Regions from separate parts of the Mesorhizobium sp. M0293 genome, predicted to be linked through region 3. Evidence: riboswitches for the same ligand, from Rfam matches in the RefSeq annotation. Region 3 holds a riboswitch; each other region holds the start of a gene.

Region 1 (3,200 bases), on a different contig from region 3:
CCAGCCGGCTGCCTTTGTCGCAACGCCGATCCTGAAAGTGGTCGAGCCGATGCTGCCCGGCCCGCCAGCCGTCACCCGCCTGCTGCAGGCGCTCGGCCGGTTTCCACGCAAGGGCTGCTACCTCTATGGCGGCAAGTGGATGGCCGAGCCCGTGTTCCCCGAAGGTATGCGGACGAACGGCCTGCTCGGCCTGTCCTCCAACCAGCAATTCATGGGCTTGCCGGCCGATGCGACCGCAAGGCCCGACGACTACGCCTTCCTGCGCCCGACGCAGAGCGAGGCCGTGCTGCAGCAATTCGGATCGATCGTAGTGTTTTCCGGCGGCAGGATAATCGATCGCTGGCCGGCGCTACCGATGGCGTGATCGGCTACGCCCTCACCGGTATCCATATCTCCAGCCCGCCATTGCCGCTGCGCGGATCGAATTCGGGGCCATAGCGCTCGAACTCCGGCGCATCGGATATTTCATGGCCGGACGCCGGCAGCCATTTGTTCCAGATCGTGTTGACCGTACGGCGGATGGTCGAGATGTGTTCGCGGTGGGCGAACACAGCATATTTCTGCGCCGGCACCCGCACCCGGCTGAATTCCTTCGGCAGGTTGGAAAAGTCCGACACCTCGACGCCGGCGATGTAGTCGAAATTGCCGGAATCGTCGCCGTTGACGCAGACGCCATAGGCGACGTCGCCTGTCTCGCCCGGAATGTTGCCGATATAGGGGCCAAAGCGCTGCCACTGCATCGGGATAGCGGCGCTGGTTTCACAGCTGTAGCGTTCGCCGAGGCCGGCGATCAGAAACGGCCGGCTGGTCTCGAAGCGCGGCGGTTCGAGGTTGGTAAGAAAGGACTGGTCCATCAGGATCGGCTCCACGAGGTCGAGATTTTTGAGCGTGCCTTGCGCGCGCACCAGTTCCGGCGTGGTGCCGAACTGGTCGCGGAAGGCACGGGTGAACGCCTCATGCGAGTTGTAGCCGGCATCGAGCGCGAGCGAGAGAATGTCGGGCGCGCCGCCGGCCAGCTTGCGCGCCGCTTCGCTCAGCCGGCGCGCGCGCATGTAGCCCATCACCGACCGGCCGGTGGCAGCGCCAAACGCACGCGTCACGTGAAAGCGCGACACGCCGCTGCTTTGCGCGACATCGTCGAGCGAAATCGCCTCCGGCAAATGGCTTTCGACGAACCACAGCGCTTTCTCGGTCGGGTTCATGGGGCTCCTTTTCGCATTGGGCGGATCACCTTGCCACCTTCCCGCAAAGCCAGTTTGATCGAAATTGCGCAATCTGCACGATAGCATCGGCTGGCTTTCGCTTGACAGTGCCAGGCGGCATCTTCTAGAGCGTTATGTTATTACATAATGAGAGCGCGCAATGCCTGTTTCCCCCACACATGAGTGGCCCATCACTCCGTCCGAGAAATCCGTTGCGAAGCGATTGGGGGAAATCTACGCTGGACCCGTGATGGTCCCCGAGTCGAAAGGCGAGGGGTGAAAAGGGAACACGGTGAGGCCTGCTCAGGTCGAGGCCGTGGCTGCCCCCGCAACTGTAAGCGGCGAGCAAAATCCGTGAATGCCACTGGCCGGCAAGGCTGGGAAGGCAGGATGGCGCAACGACCCGCGAGCCAGGAGACCTGCCATCAGCATGAGTTGACCGGACGGGGTGTGCCGGGAGGAAACGCGGATTTCGGTCTTGTCGGCCGGCTCGCCAGCGTCCTTCCGTCGCCAGTTTTGGAAAGTGACGGAAAGTTGGACGGCTCCATCGATCCCATCCATCGCATCATCGTGTGTACGCTTTGCCGTGACGTCCCCACAGGGATCAGGTCGGGTGAAGGCCTTAGTGCCGATTTGCGCTCCCGGCTCTCTGTCCATTGCGAGCCGGCCGTGGCGCACGGCTTCGCGGTCGAAGGCGTGGATTGCATGGCAGGCTGCGCGCGGCCGCTGACGGTCGCGTTCCAGGCACAAGGCAAGGCCACCTATCTCTTCGGCTCGATCGACGCGCAGGCCGATGTTGGCGACCTCGTGCGATTCGCCGGACTCTATGCCTCGCTCGCCGATGGCTGGCGCAATTCCGGGCAGCGTCCGGCTGGATTGGCCGGCAAGACGCTGGCCCGCATCCCGGCTCCGGGCAATCTGGCAGGCAGCAGCCGATGACGCCGCTTCTCGAAGCGCGCGACCTCTGCGCCATGGCGAATGGGCGAGATCTGATCCAGGCGGTCACTCTGTCGGTGGCCGCTGGCGACCGCCTCGCCATCATTGGACCCAACGGCGCCGGCAAGACGACGCTGCTGCGCATGCTGTCGGGCATGCTGCGACCGAGCTCAGGCGAGGTGAAGCTTGGCGGGCGGCGGCTGGACAGGATCTCCGCCGCCGAGCGGGCACTGCATATCGCCGTGGTCGGCCAGACCGACCAGCCCGATCCGCGGCTGGCGGTGATCGACTATGTCGAGCTTGGCCGCGTCCCGCATACCGGGCTGAGGCGCAGGAGCGAGGAGCGCGACATTGTCGTCGATGCGCTGCGCCAAACCGGTCTGCTGCCGCTGCTTGGCCGCACCATCGGCTCGCTGTCGGGCGGCGAGCGCCAGCGCGCCCAACTGGCGCGCGCCATCGCGCAGCAGCCAAAAATCCTGTTCCTCGACGAGCCGACCAACCATCTCGACCCGCGCGCCCGCGGCGAACTGCTCGAACTCGTGGCCGGCTTCAGCATGACGGTGATCGCGGTGCTGCACGATCTGGCGCTGGTCGCACCCTTCGCCACCAGGGTGGCGGTGATGAACCATGCCCGTCTGCAAGCGCTCGCCGCACCGCGCGAAGCGCTGACCCAACAGCTGATCCGCGAGATTTTCGGCATCGATGTGCTGCGTCTGCGCCACCCGACCGAAGACCGCGAACTGACGGTGTTCGAGGTTCCGAATCGTGCCGCGCCGCCGTCCTGACTGAAGCCGTTCCGTATTCCAACAAAGGAGCAACATCCGTGAAACGCCTCGCCTTTTCGCTTGCCTTCTCGCTGCTGGCCTCGACAGCCCTGGCCTTCCCGGTAACCGTCGACAGCTGCGGCAAACCACTGACTTTCGACGCGCCGCCGAAGCGCGCCGTCATCCATGATCTCAACATGGCCGAGATGGCTTTCGCGCTGAAACTGCAGCCGTCGATCGTCGGCCTGACCGGCATTACCGGATGGTACAAGGTCGGCCCCGAATTCAAGGCCGAGCA
Region 2 (3,200 bases), on a different contig from region 3:
GGGATTTCGATATCGGCAGGTCGGTGTCCATCATGATGCGGACCTGGCCGTTCATTGTCTTTCGCATGATCGTCTATTTCGGCATCACGCTGGCCTACATCATGGCGACCGGCATGGGCGCCAGCGTCGGCTATGGCGTCGGCCATATCTCCACCGATCCCGACGGGCCGCTATCCTTTGCCCTGTGGGGCGGGGTGGTCGGTTTCGGCGTCGTCTCGATCGCCGTTTACTGGATCCGCGAATACATCCTCTATGTCGTCAAGGCCGGCCATATCGCCGTGATGGTCCATCTGATCGACGGCCGCGACATTCCCGGCGGCCAGGACCAGATCGCCTACGCCAAGGATATCGTGACCCAGCGTTTTGCCGAGGCCAACATCCTTTTCGTCGTCGACCAGCTGGTCAAGGGCGCCATCCGCGCCATCACCGGCCTGCTCGGCGGCATCGCCGCTTTCCTGCCGATCCCGGGCTTGAGCGGCCTGATCTCCTTCGTCAACACAGTGATCCGCCTGTCGCTGACCTATGTCGACGAGATCATCCTCGGCTACAACATACGCATCAATTCGTCCGCGCCGTTCGAGACGGCGCGCCAGGGCGTCGTGCTCTATGCCCAGAACGGCAAGGTCATGGTCAAGAATGCCGTCTGGCTGGCAGTCATCATGTGGGGCGTGTCGTTCGTCATTTTCCTGCTGATGCTGGCGCCGGCCGCCGCCATTCTTTTCCTGATGCCAGGGCAATTGGCGGGCTGGGCCTTCGTGCTCGCCATCGTCTTCGCCTGGGCCTTCAAGGCGGCCTTCATCGAGCCTTTCGCCATCGCTTGCCTGATGCAGGTCTACTTCAAGACTATTGCGGGCCAGGTGCCAGATCCGGCCTGGGACGCCCGGCTGGCTGAGGCGTCGTCGAAGTTCAGGGAACTCAAGGACAAGGCGCTGGCCTCCTTCGGCGGCTCGCGCTGGGGACCGGCCGGCGCGACACCCTGATCAGCGAGGCTCGACGGCGCGGCAGCAACAGCGTTGAGGCGCGCCACGGTCGATTTGAGCAACGCTTCACCTTGCCCGGAAAACGTCTCACTCATGATCAGCTCCGGTAGCGGCAGTCGCCGTCCCCAGCCATGCGTTTCGAGGTCGGGCTTTGGCGCGAACTCCGAGACGCGGCCGACGCAGAGATAGGCGACCGGCGTCACATGATCGGGAATTGACAGCAGGCTTTTCAGCGCCTGCGCCTCGATGATGCTGACCCAGCCGACGCCGACGCCTTCGGCGCGTGCCGCCAGCCAGAAATTCTGCACCGCGCAGACCGTGCTGTAGAGGTCCATCTCCGGATTGTGCCAGCGTCCCAACGGCGAACCCTTCGAGCGTTGGCGGTCGCAGGTGATGCAGATGTTGAGCGCGCTTTCGCAGATGCCTTCCAGCTTGAGCTTGCGGTAAAGCGCCTGCCGGTCTTCCTCAATTGCCGGCAATTCCTGCTCGCGTGCCGTCAGGAACAGGTCGCGCACCCTTTCCCGTCGTTCGGCATCGCGAATGACTATGAAGTTCCAAGGCTGCATGAAGCCGACCGACGGCGCGTGGTGGGCGGCAAGCAGCAGCCGCGCCAGCACCTCATCATCAAGCGTGGTGGGCAGGAAATGGCTGCGCACGTCACGCCGTGTGAACATAGCGCGATACACCGCATCGCGCGCATTCTGCTCAAATCCATTGCCAACAGCAGCGGTCATGTGTTCCGGCATCGCTTGTCCCCTTGCGATTGCAGCAGTTTCAAACGGTCAGAGCGTACTTTGTGCGTCCAAGTGGACGCACGTCGCTCTGATGTCGTCCGCCTGACCATGCGGATGACGATGCCTGCCAGGCCGGTCTTCTGGCTCGGGATCAACCCGCGTCCGGTGCCTTCCCGTCATCGACAGTGGCGTATACCGGCGCGGTCCCCCTTACAGCGTTGGGCACGCCACGGAATTCAACCGTGTTCCCGATTCTCCCGTTTGCACGGGCACCAGGCAGTGGCGGGGACCTTACGCCGAAGCGCAGACGACGCCAATGCCTGCGGCGACACGAATGGACGCAGGCGCGATTTTCCCCAGTCATCAGCCGCCTGCGCATGGCCTTTGTCGATCCGGGTCACTAGATTAGGACGATGACCACTCGTCTCTACACCCATCCGATCTTCCTCGAGCACCTCACGCCACCCGGCCACCCCGAACGGCCGGACCGCTTGCGCGCCATCGATCGCGTGCTCGATGACGAGGCCTTTGCCGCGCTCGATCGTATCCAGGCGCCGGAAGGCGACGAGGCCACCATCCTCTACGCGCATCCCGCCGATTTCGTCGCCCGCGTGCGGGCCGCCATTCCCGACGAGGGGATTGCGCGCATCGACGCAGACACCACTGCCAGCCCGAAGAGCTGGCAGGCGGCGATCACCGCGATCGGTGCCGCCAACGCCGCCGTCGACGACGTCTTTGCAGGCCGCGCCGACAATGTCTTCGTCGCCGCGCGGCCACCCGGCCATCATGCCGAAAAGACCACGGCGATGGGCTTCTGCCTGTTCAACACCGCGGCAATCGCGGCGCGCTATGCGCAGAAGAAACACGGCGTCGAGCGCGTTGCCGTCGTCGACTGGGACGTGCATCACGGCAATGGCACGCAGGATATTTTCTGGGACGATCCGTCGGTGCTCTATTGCTCTACGCACCAGATGCCGCTTTATCCCGGCACCGGGGCAAAAAACGAAACCGGCGCCGGCAATATCGTTAACGCACCATTGGCGCCGCAGACCGGCAGCGAGGTTTTTCGCGATGCCTTCCTGTCGCGCGTGCTGCCGGCGCTCGACAATTTCGCGCCCGACCTGATCGTCATTTCGGCCGGGTTCGACGCGCACCACCGCGATCCGCTGGCCGAGATCAACCTGACCGAGGACGATTTCGACTGGGCGACCGGCCAGCTGATGCAGCGCGCGGCGCGCCACAGCGGCAACCGGCTCGTCAGCCTGCTCGAGGGTGGCTACGATCTGCAGGGATTGGCATTTTCGGTCGCCGCCCATGTCGGGCGACTGATGAAAGGATGAATGATGGCTGGTGAGACCAACGAAGACGTCAAGGCGATGAGCTTCGAACAGGCACTCGACGCGCTGGAGAAGATCGTCGATGATCTGGAGCGTGGCGACGTGCCGCTCGACCAGTCGATCCGGATCTATGAGCGCGGCGAGGCACT
Region 3 (3,200 bases):
TTGAGCCGGCCCGCGGCATCACGGAAGCGGCGCGCGAGTGCGTTATCAGGCACGATACCTTGCCCGACTTCATTGGAAACCACGAACCAGGGCCCGCGCGGCCGCGACAGCACGTCCGCCAGCCGCCGGCATTCCAGCTCGAGGTCGTGTTCGGCCAACATATGGTTGGTCAGCCACAATGTCAGGCAGTCGACAAGCACCGGCTGGTTGTCGGGCAACGCCGCGAGCGCGCCGGCAAGATCGAGCGGTGCGTCGATGGTCGTCCAGCCTTCGCCGCGCCGCGACCGGTGCTGCGCGATGCGCTCACGCATCTCGTCGTCATAGGCTTGCGCGGTGGCGATATAGGTCCATGGCGAGGGCAAGGCCGTCGCCAGATTTTCGGCGTGGGGGGGGGGGGGGGGGGGGGGGGCCCCGCGGGCGGGGGGGGGGGGGGGGGGGGGGGGGGGGGGGGGGGGGGGGGGCGGGGGGCGGGGCGGGGGGCGGGGCGGCCGCCCCCACCGCCGATGAGGAAGGTCAGTGCCTTGCTGTCAGGCAAAGCTGTCGCGCAGGCTGGTCGCCGTACCGGTAAAGCGGCCACGCACCACGCCGACGACCGCGCCGAGCACCAGCCAGAACACCAGATTGGTCACTGTCACCGCCACCACGAACTGGTGATGCAGGCCTTCCGGGATCGGCGTCTCGAAACTGTCGGGCTGCGGCGCGCCGACAATATGCGGCGCGACGATCAACGCCACGGCCAGGATCGCCAGCGGCAGCGACTTGCGAAAGGCGATCAGGCCGAGCCCGGCCGCGGTCGCCGCCACCGTTGCCCACCACCAGATCTGGCGCTCGGTCAGATCGGCCGCGGGCATGGCCGGCAGTTCCGGCGGCAGGCCAAGACCCGGTGCCAGCGTGAACACGGCAAAGCCGGCCAAGCCCCAGAAGACGCCCTGCCGCCAGCCACCGATGCCGCCGGCGAATTCGGAGACTGCAACCAGAATCAGCGCGAAACCGATGCCGGTGACAATATTGGCAAGCACGCTGAAGGCGAAACGCTCGAAACCGTCTGCCGGCGCCCAACCCTCATCTTCGGCGGCCGGAGCGACTTCCGCCGCCGGAGCGGCTGTGCTCGTGGCATTGCTATCCGTTGGGGCCGGAGCGGCATGGTCATGGTGATGCCCGCCACCAGCCTGTTCGTAGACTTCCGCCTTCAGGATCAGCGGCACGGTGGCGTAGGCCTGCATGCAGGCGAGAACGACACCGGCCACGAGCCCTGCGATCGCCGCGATGAACACGACGTTGCGAAACAGGTTCATGATGTCAGATCCTCGTCAGTGGCAGGGAAACGCCATCGAATGGCGATAGTCGTGAGCCGCATTGTGGACTGCATCGATATGCGAGAAGCCGACAAAGCCCATCACGAAGATGCCGAGAAACGCAGCAAGAGCGAGCTGCATGAAGCGCGACTGCGAGGAGACGGAGGCGCCGAGGGAGACGGAAGCAGTAGTCATGTCTTGTCCTTTCGCCCTCCACCCGAGGGCATCGAAGTCAGTTTCCTGTCGCCGGCAGGTCTCCTGGCTCACGGATCAGCGCCCTTCCCCACCTTCCCGAAGAACAATCTTCAGTGGCATATGGAGAGGACTACCGCACACAGTTGCGGGGGCAGCCACGGCATTGGGCGAAACTCGCCCGCACCGCATTCCCTCTTGGCTCCAAAATGGAACCGACGACATCAGCGACTATAGGCAGAATCCTCGCCTCCGGCAAACCAAATTCCGCCGGCAACCATTGCGAATGCGTCGTGCCAGGCAAGGGCCGCCGGTGCCGCAATTGACAATTTTCCTGGCCGGGTGTCGGCTGGCACCTCCATAGGAAGCCAGCCCATGCAGCCCATTGCCAGCGAGCGCGATCCCTACAACGGCCTGACCCGGACCGAACCGACGCTGCCTTCGTCGGCCTATTGGGATGCAGGCACCTACCAAAACGATCTCGACGCTATCTGGTACAGAAGCTGGCTGCTGGTCTGCCGCGAGGCCGACCTTGCGCAACCGATGGCTTTCCGCACCTTCCGCATCGGCACGCAGGGGATTGTCGTGCTGCGTGACGAGACCGGCGAACTGCGCGCCTTCCACAACACCTGCCGCCATCGCGGCTCGCAGCTTTGCCGGGAAAGCGAAGGCCGGCTGAAGGCGCGGCTGATCACCTGCCCCTACCACGCCTGGTCTTATTCCCTGCGCGGCGATCTCGTGCGCGTGCCGTCGAAATCGCTGCCTGAAAATTTCGACAAGGCCGATCATCCGCTTTATCGCGTAGCGCTCTCGGTGTGGCGCGGTTTTATCTTCGTCAATCTCGCTGAAGACGCGATCGGTTCGGCGCAGACATCCTTCGATCCCGCATCCGGCGATCTCGGCAACTGGCCGCTGGAGACGTTGGTAAGCGGCCATGTGCTGCGCAAGGTTATGAACTGCAACTGGAAGATTTTTTGGGAAAACTTCAACGAATGCCTGCATTGCCCCGGCGTCCACAAGGACCTGTCGCGGCTGGTGCCGATCTATGGCCGCGGCCTGATGGGACGACACGACGATCCCGAATGGACGCGCCATGCCGACAATGACGCGCCGGAGTTTTCCGGCGGCCTGCGCACTGGCGCCGAGACATGGTCGAGCGACGGCCAGGCGCACGGGCCGGTCTTTTCGGGCCTGACACAGGCCGAGCGCACTGCGGGCCAGACCTACGCCACTAGCCTGCCGTCGATGTTCATCGTCGGCCATGTCGATTATGTCCGCACCGTGCGGCTGGTGCCGCTCGGCCCCGAACAGACCGAGCTTGTCGCCGAATGGCTGTTTACGCCCGAAGCGCTCGCCGCGACCGACATCGACAACATCGTTGCCTTCGGCACCCAGGTGCTGGAGGAAGATGCTGACATCTGCGAGGTCAACCAGAAAGGCTTGCGCTCGATGCGCCACACGGCCGGCGTGCTGATGCCCGAGGAATACGACCTGCACCGCTTCCACAACTGGGTGCGCGAGCGGCACGCGGCACTCCCGACCAAGCCCTGAAGATCAGAGTGATTTCGGCAGGTAGCGCCAGGTCACGAAGCCGCAAATCGCCGCCAGCAGGCCGAGCGTGACAAACACCGAGCCCAGCCCGAAGAAGGCCAGCACCACCGAATAGACCAGCGGCGGCGTTAGCTCGGAAAAGTCGAGATAGGTGCGGTAGAC
Region 4 (3,200 bases), on a different contig from region 3:
CGAACAGATTGCGGTCGCTGCCATGGTTGACAGGCGCCTGCGTGGCCGGCTCCGACTTCTGGGTGGAAGCCGTGTACGAGCTGTCGGTGGCGGTGGTGGCAGGCTGGTTGGCGCCGTTGGAGCCAAAGTTGTCGCTGCCTGCGAAGGCGCTACCCGAGATGGCGAGAACCGCAGCGGCAGCAAGAATGATCTTCTTCATTTCAAGTCTCCTGATTTCTGAATTTCGCCAGAGCGGCGGGCAAGCCCGCCGTCTGCCGGTAATCGGCTTTTAGTTGTTGCCGAAGAGATTACGGTCGCTGCCCTGGGCAGGCGTCTGAGCAGCCGGTTCCGACTTCTTGACCGAAGCCGTGGACGAGCTGTCGACAGCAGTGGCTGCCGCGGCGTTCGAACCGTAGTGGTCGCTACCATTAGCGAAGGCGCTGCCCGAAATCGCCAGAAGGACGGCGGCAGTGAGAATGATCTTTTTCATTTTATGTACTCCAGTATTTTTCCCGTCCGTCTAGCGGCGTGTCTTGGGAAGAAATCGCGTCGTTCGGACAGCCCCGATGTGGGAGGGCATCCTCGCCTTTTCCAATCACGAAGTTGTTTCGTGTGGACCATGAGTCCGCCACTTGAAATTGTGCCAAGGGCTTCTACACACCACTTTTTACTTATATTTTTCAATGATTTAAGAAAAACCGCCCGCTTGATCACCAACTGTTTCGAAGGTCCGGCGTTCACACCGTCCTGCACGCACCGTCAACAGAAACGAACCGTTCGGTTCGATTTTAGAAAGAGCTAATAGTCACTTTTCGAAACTGTTAACTTTTTTGGCCCCGGGTGAGGGGTCGGTTTCGAGGAGATTGCAGATGGAAATGGCCGCCGCGGAGATAGGATTTCAGCTCTGCAATCGCCAACCGGAACGTTTCGCATCCGTGTCGCGCCGCATGGATACGATGTCGTTTTCATGCCGATGGCGCGCCCGCGATCGTGGTTAGATCATATCATCTCAGGTGCCGCTTCGTGACGACGAGGCGGAGAATTGGGAAGCCGGTCAGAATCCGGCGCTGCCCCCGCAACGGTGGTGGAGTTCAAGTCGCAACGGGAGACCACTGGGCAACTGCCTGGGAAGGTGTCGCGATGGTCCGCAAGGACAACTCCAGAGCCCGGAAACCAGCCCGAGATCATTGAACTCGACTGATCGCGGTGGGCGGTCAAGAGGTGGATAGTGCATGTCCGGCGCATCGCCGGCCTGCGTCCAATCCTTCCTCCGTCACCACCAGTTCAGTCCTTAGAAACGAGGACAGGACATGGAAACTCGCAACGACATGCTGAGGCTCTTGAACAGCCGCCGGCAAGGCTTTTCGCTAGAACAGCCCTTCTACACCGATCCGGACTACTTCAAGCTCGACATGGAGCTGATCTGGTATCGCGACTGGCTGTTCATTGGCCACGATTGCGAGCTGCCGAAGCCGGGCAGCTACATCACGGTGCAGATCGGTGACTATCCGGTCGTCCTTGTCCGCGACCAGCAAGGCAAGATCAACGCCTTCCACAATTCCTGCCGCCATCGCGGCAGCCGCGTCTGCAATACCGAGAGGGGTACGGCGGCAAAGCTCGTCTGCCCCTATCACCAGTGGACCTATGAACTCGATGGCCGCCTGCTGTTTGCCCGCCAGATGGCCGACGGTTTCGACAAGAGCGAGTTCAGCCTGAAGCCGGTCGCCTGCGAGAGCGTCGGCGGCTACATCTTCATCTGCCTGGCCAGGGAGCCCGCCGATTTCGCGCCGATGCGGGCGATGATCGAACCTTATCTTTTGCCGCACCGGTTGCGCGAAGCAAAGATCGCCTTCGAGAGTACGATCATCGAGAAGGGCAACTGGAAGCTGGTCTGGGAAAACAATCGCGAGTGCTATCACTGCGTCGCCAATCATCCCGAGCTGTGCAAGACCTTCCCCGAGGCGCCGACCGTAACCGGCGTCAACGGCGCCGACAGTGACCCCGAAATGGTCGCGCATTGGGCCAAATGCGAGGCATCAGGCCTGCCGAGCAAATTTCGCATCGATCCGGCCGGACAGTACCGCGCCACCCGCGCGCCGTTGCTGCGCGATGCCGTCAGCTACACCATGACCGGCAAGCGGGCGGTGAAGAAGAACCTCTCCGACACTGTCTCCGCCGACCGGATCGGCACCTTGATGCACTATCACTACCCGACGACCTGGAACCACATCCTCATCGATCACGCGGTGACGTTCCGGGTGCTGCCGATCAGCGCCACGGAAACGGCGGTGACGACGAAGTGGCTGGTGCACAAGGATGCGGTCGAGGGGGTCGACTACACCATCGACGATCTCACCCATGTCTGGACCGAGACCAACGACCAGGACCGTCGCATCGTCGAGGAAAACGCCTTCGGCATCCTGTCGCCCGCCTATGAACCAGGCCCCTATTCGGAGCTGCATGAGGGTGGCGTGATCCAGTTCGTCGAATGGTACGCGTCGTTCATCGGCCCGCGCCTCGCCGAAGGCGGCCGGCCGACCCTGCGCAGCGTCGCCTAGCGCATGTCGCCCAAAATGCGCAGCGGCCTTGGGATCATGCACAAAACAAAAGAGATAAGAGGATGAATGCGATGACGGATCTTGGCCTCTATCGCCATCTCGACCAGATGACGCCCTGGAACGACCGGCTGCAGGTGCTAGAAGTGATCGGCGTCAGCGACGAAGCGCCTGACGTCAAGACCTTCACCTTCCGCTCCGACAACCAGACCTGGTTTCGCTACAAGCCGGGCCAGTTCTTGACGCTGGAGCTGCCGGCCGCGGACGGGCCGCTGATGCGCACCTACACGCTGTCGTCCTCGCCATCGCGGCCGTTCTCGATCGCGGTGACGGTGAAGGCGCAGGCCGGCAGCATCGGCACGCGCTGGATGTTCGACCATCTTACGCCCGGATCGCACGTCAAGGCCTATGGGCCGACCGGTGACTTTTCGCTGCACAGCCACCCGGCGGCCAAATATCTGTTCATCTCCGCCGGTTCCGGCGTGACGCCGATGATGTCGATGCTGCGCTGGCTGAACGACTGTGCGCCATGGACCGATGTCGGCTTCGTCAATTGCGCGCGCCGTCCGGAAGAGATCATCTTCCGCAAGGAACTTGAGCTGCTCGGCAGCCGGATGCCCGGCCTGTCGCTCGGCTTCATGATCGAGGAGCGGTCGAGCCGCGAGG

Evidence for each region. Region 3 has a riboswitch for cobalamin ahead of NKJ06_RS04500 (CbtB domain-containing protein). Riboswitches for the same ligand answer to the same signal wherever they lie in the genome.
Region 1: another riboswitch for cobalamin. It lies ahead of NKJ06_RS10265 (DUF1636 family protein); the one in region 3 lies ahead of NKJ06_RS04500 (CbtB domain-containing protein).
Region 2: another riboswitch for cobalamin. It lies ahead of bluB (5,6-dimethylbenzimidazole synthase); the one in region 3 lies ahead of NKJ06_RS04500 (CbtB domain-containing protein).
Region 4: another riboswitch for cobalamin. It lies ahead of NKJ06_RS23490 (aromatic ring-hydroxylating oxygenase subunit alpha); the one in region 3 lies ahead of NKJ06_RS04500 (CbtB domain-containing protein).

The regions. Positions count from the first base shown of each region.
Region 1 covers NZ_JAMYSA010000019.1:64,804-68,003, reverse strand. Annotated here, with positions in the region: gene NKJ06_RS10275 (alanine racemase) at 1-364, shown strand, start outside; gene NKJ06_RS10270 (GyrI-like domain-containing protein) at 369-1,202, opposite strand; cobalamin riboswitch at 1,437-1,643, shown strand; gene NKJ06_RS10265 (DUF1636 family protein) at 1,737-2,141, shown strand; gene NKJ06_RS10260 (ABC transporter ATP-binding protein) at 2,138-2,923, shown strand; gene NKJ06_RS10255 (ABC transporter substrate-binding protein) at 2,962-3,200, shown strand, end outside.
Region 2 covers NZ_JAMYSA010000049.1:18,602-21,801, forward strand. Annotated here, with positions in the region: gene NKJ06_RS19345 (hypothetical protein) at 1-980, shown strand, start outside; partial or broken gene bluB (5,6-dimethylbenzimidazole synthase) at 1,145-1,726, opposite strand; cobalamin riboswitch at 1,828-2,006, opposite strand; gene NKJ06_RS19355 (histone deacetylase family protein) at 2,128-3,054, shown strand; gene NKJ06_RS19360 (exodeoxyribonuclease VII small subunit) at 3,058-3,200, shown strand, end outside.
Region 3 covers NZ_JAMYSA010000006.1:118,324-121,523, reverse strand. Annotated here, with positions in the region: gene cobU (bifunctional adenosylcobinamide kinase/adenosylcobinamide-phosphate guanylyltransferase) at 1-374, opposite strand, end outside; gene NKJ06_RS04505 (CbtA family protein) at 528-1,295, opposite strand; gene NKJ06_RS04500 (CbtB domain-containing protein) at 1,311-1,490, opposite strand; cobalamin riboswitch at 1,527-1,722, opposite strand; gene NKJ06_RS04495 (aromatic ring-hydroxylating oxygenase subunit alpha) at 1,863-3,038, shown strand; gene NKJ06_RS04490 (MFS transporter) at 3,042-3,200, opposite strand, start outside.
Region 4 covers NZ_JAMYSA010000070.1:11,103-14,302, forward strand. Annotated here, with positions in the region: gene NKJ06_RS23480 (DUF680 domain-containing protein) at 1-199, opposite strand, end outside; gene NKJ06_RS23485 (DUF680 domain-containing protein) at 269-469, opposite strand; cobalamin riboswitch at 974-1,175, shown strand; gene NKJ06_RS23490 (aromatic ring-hydroxylating oxygenase subunit alpha) at 1,290-2,537, shown strand; gene NKJ06_RS23495 (FAD-binding oxidoreductase) at 2,609-3,200, shown strand, end outside.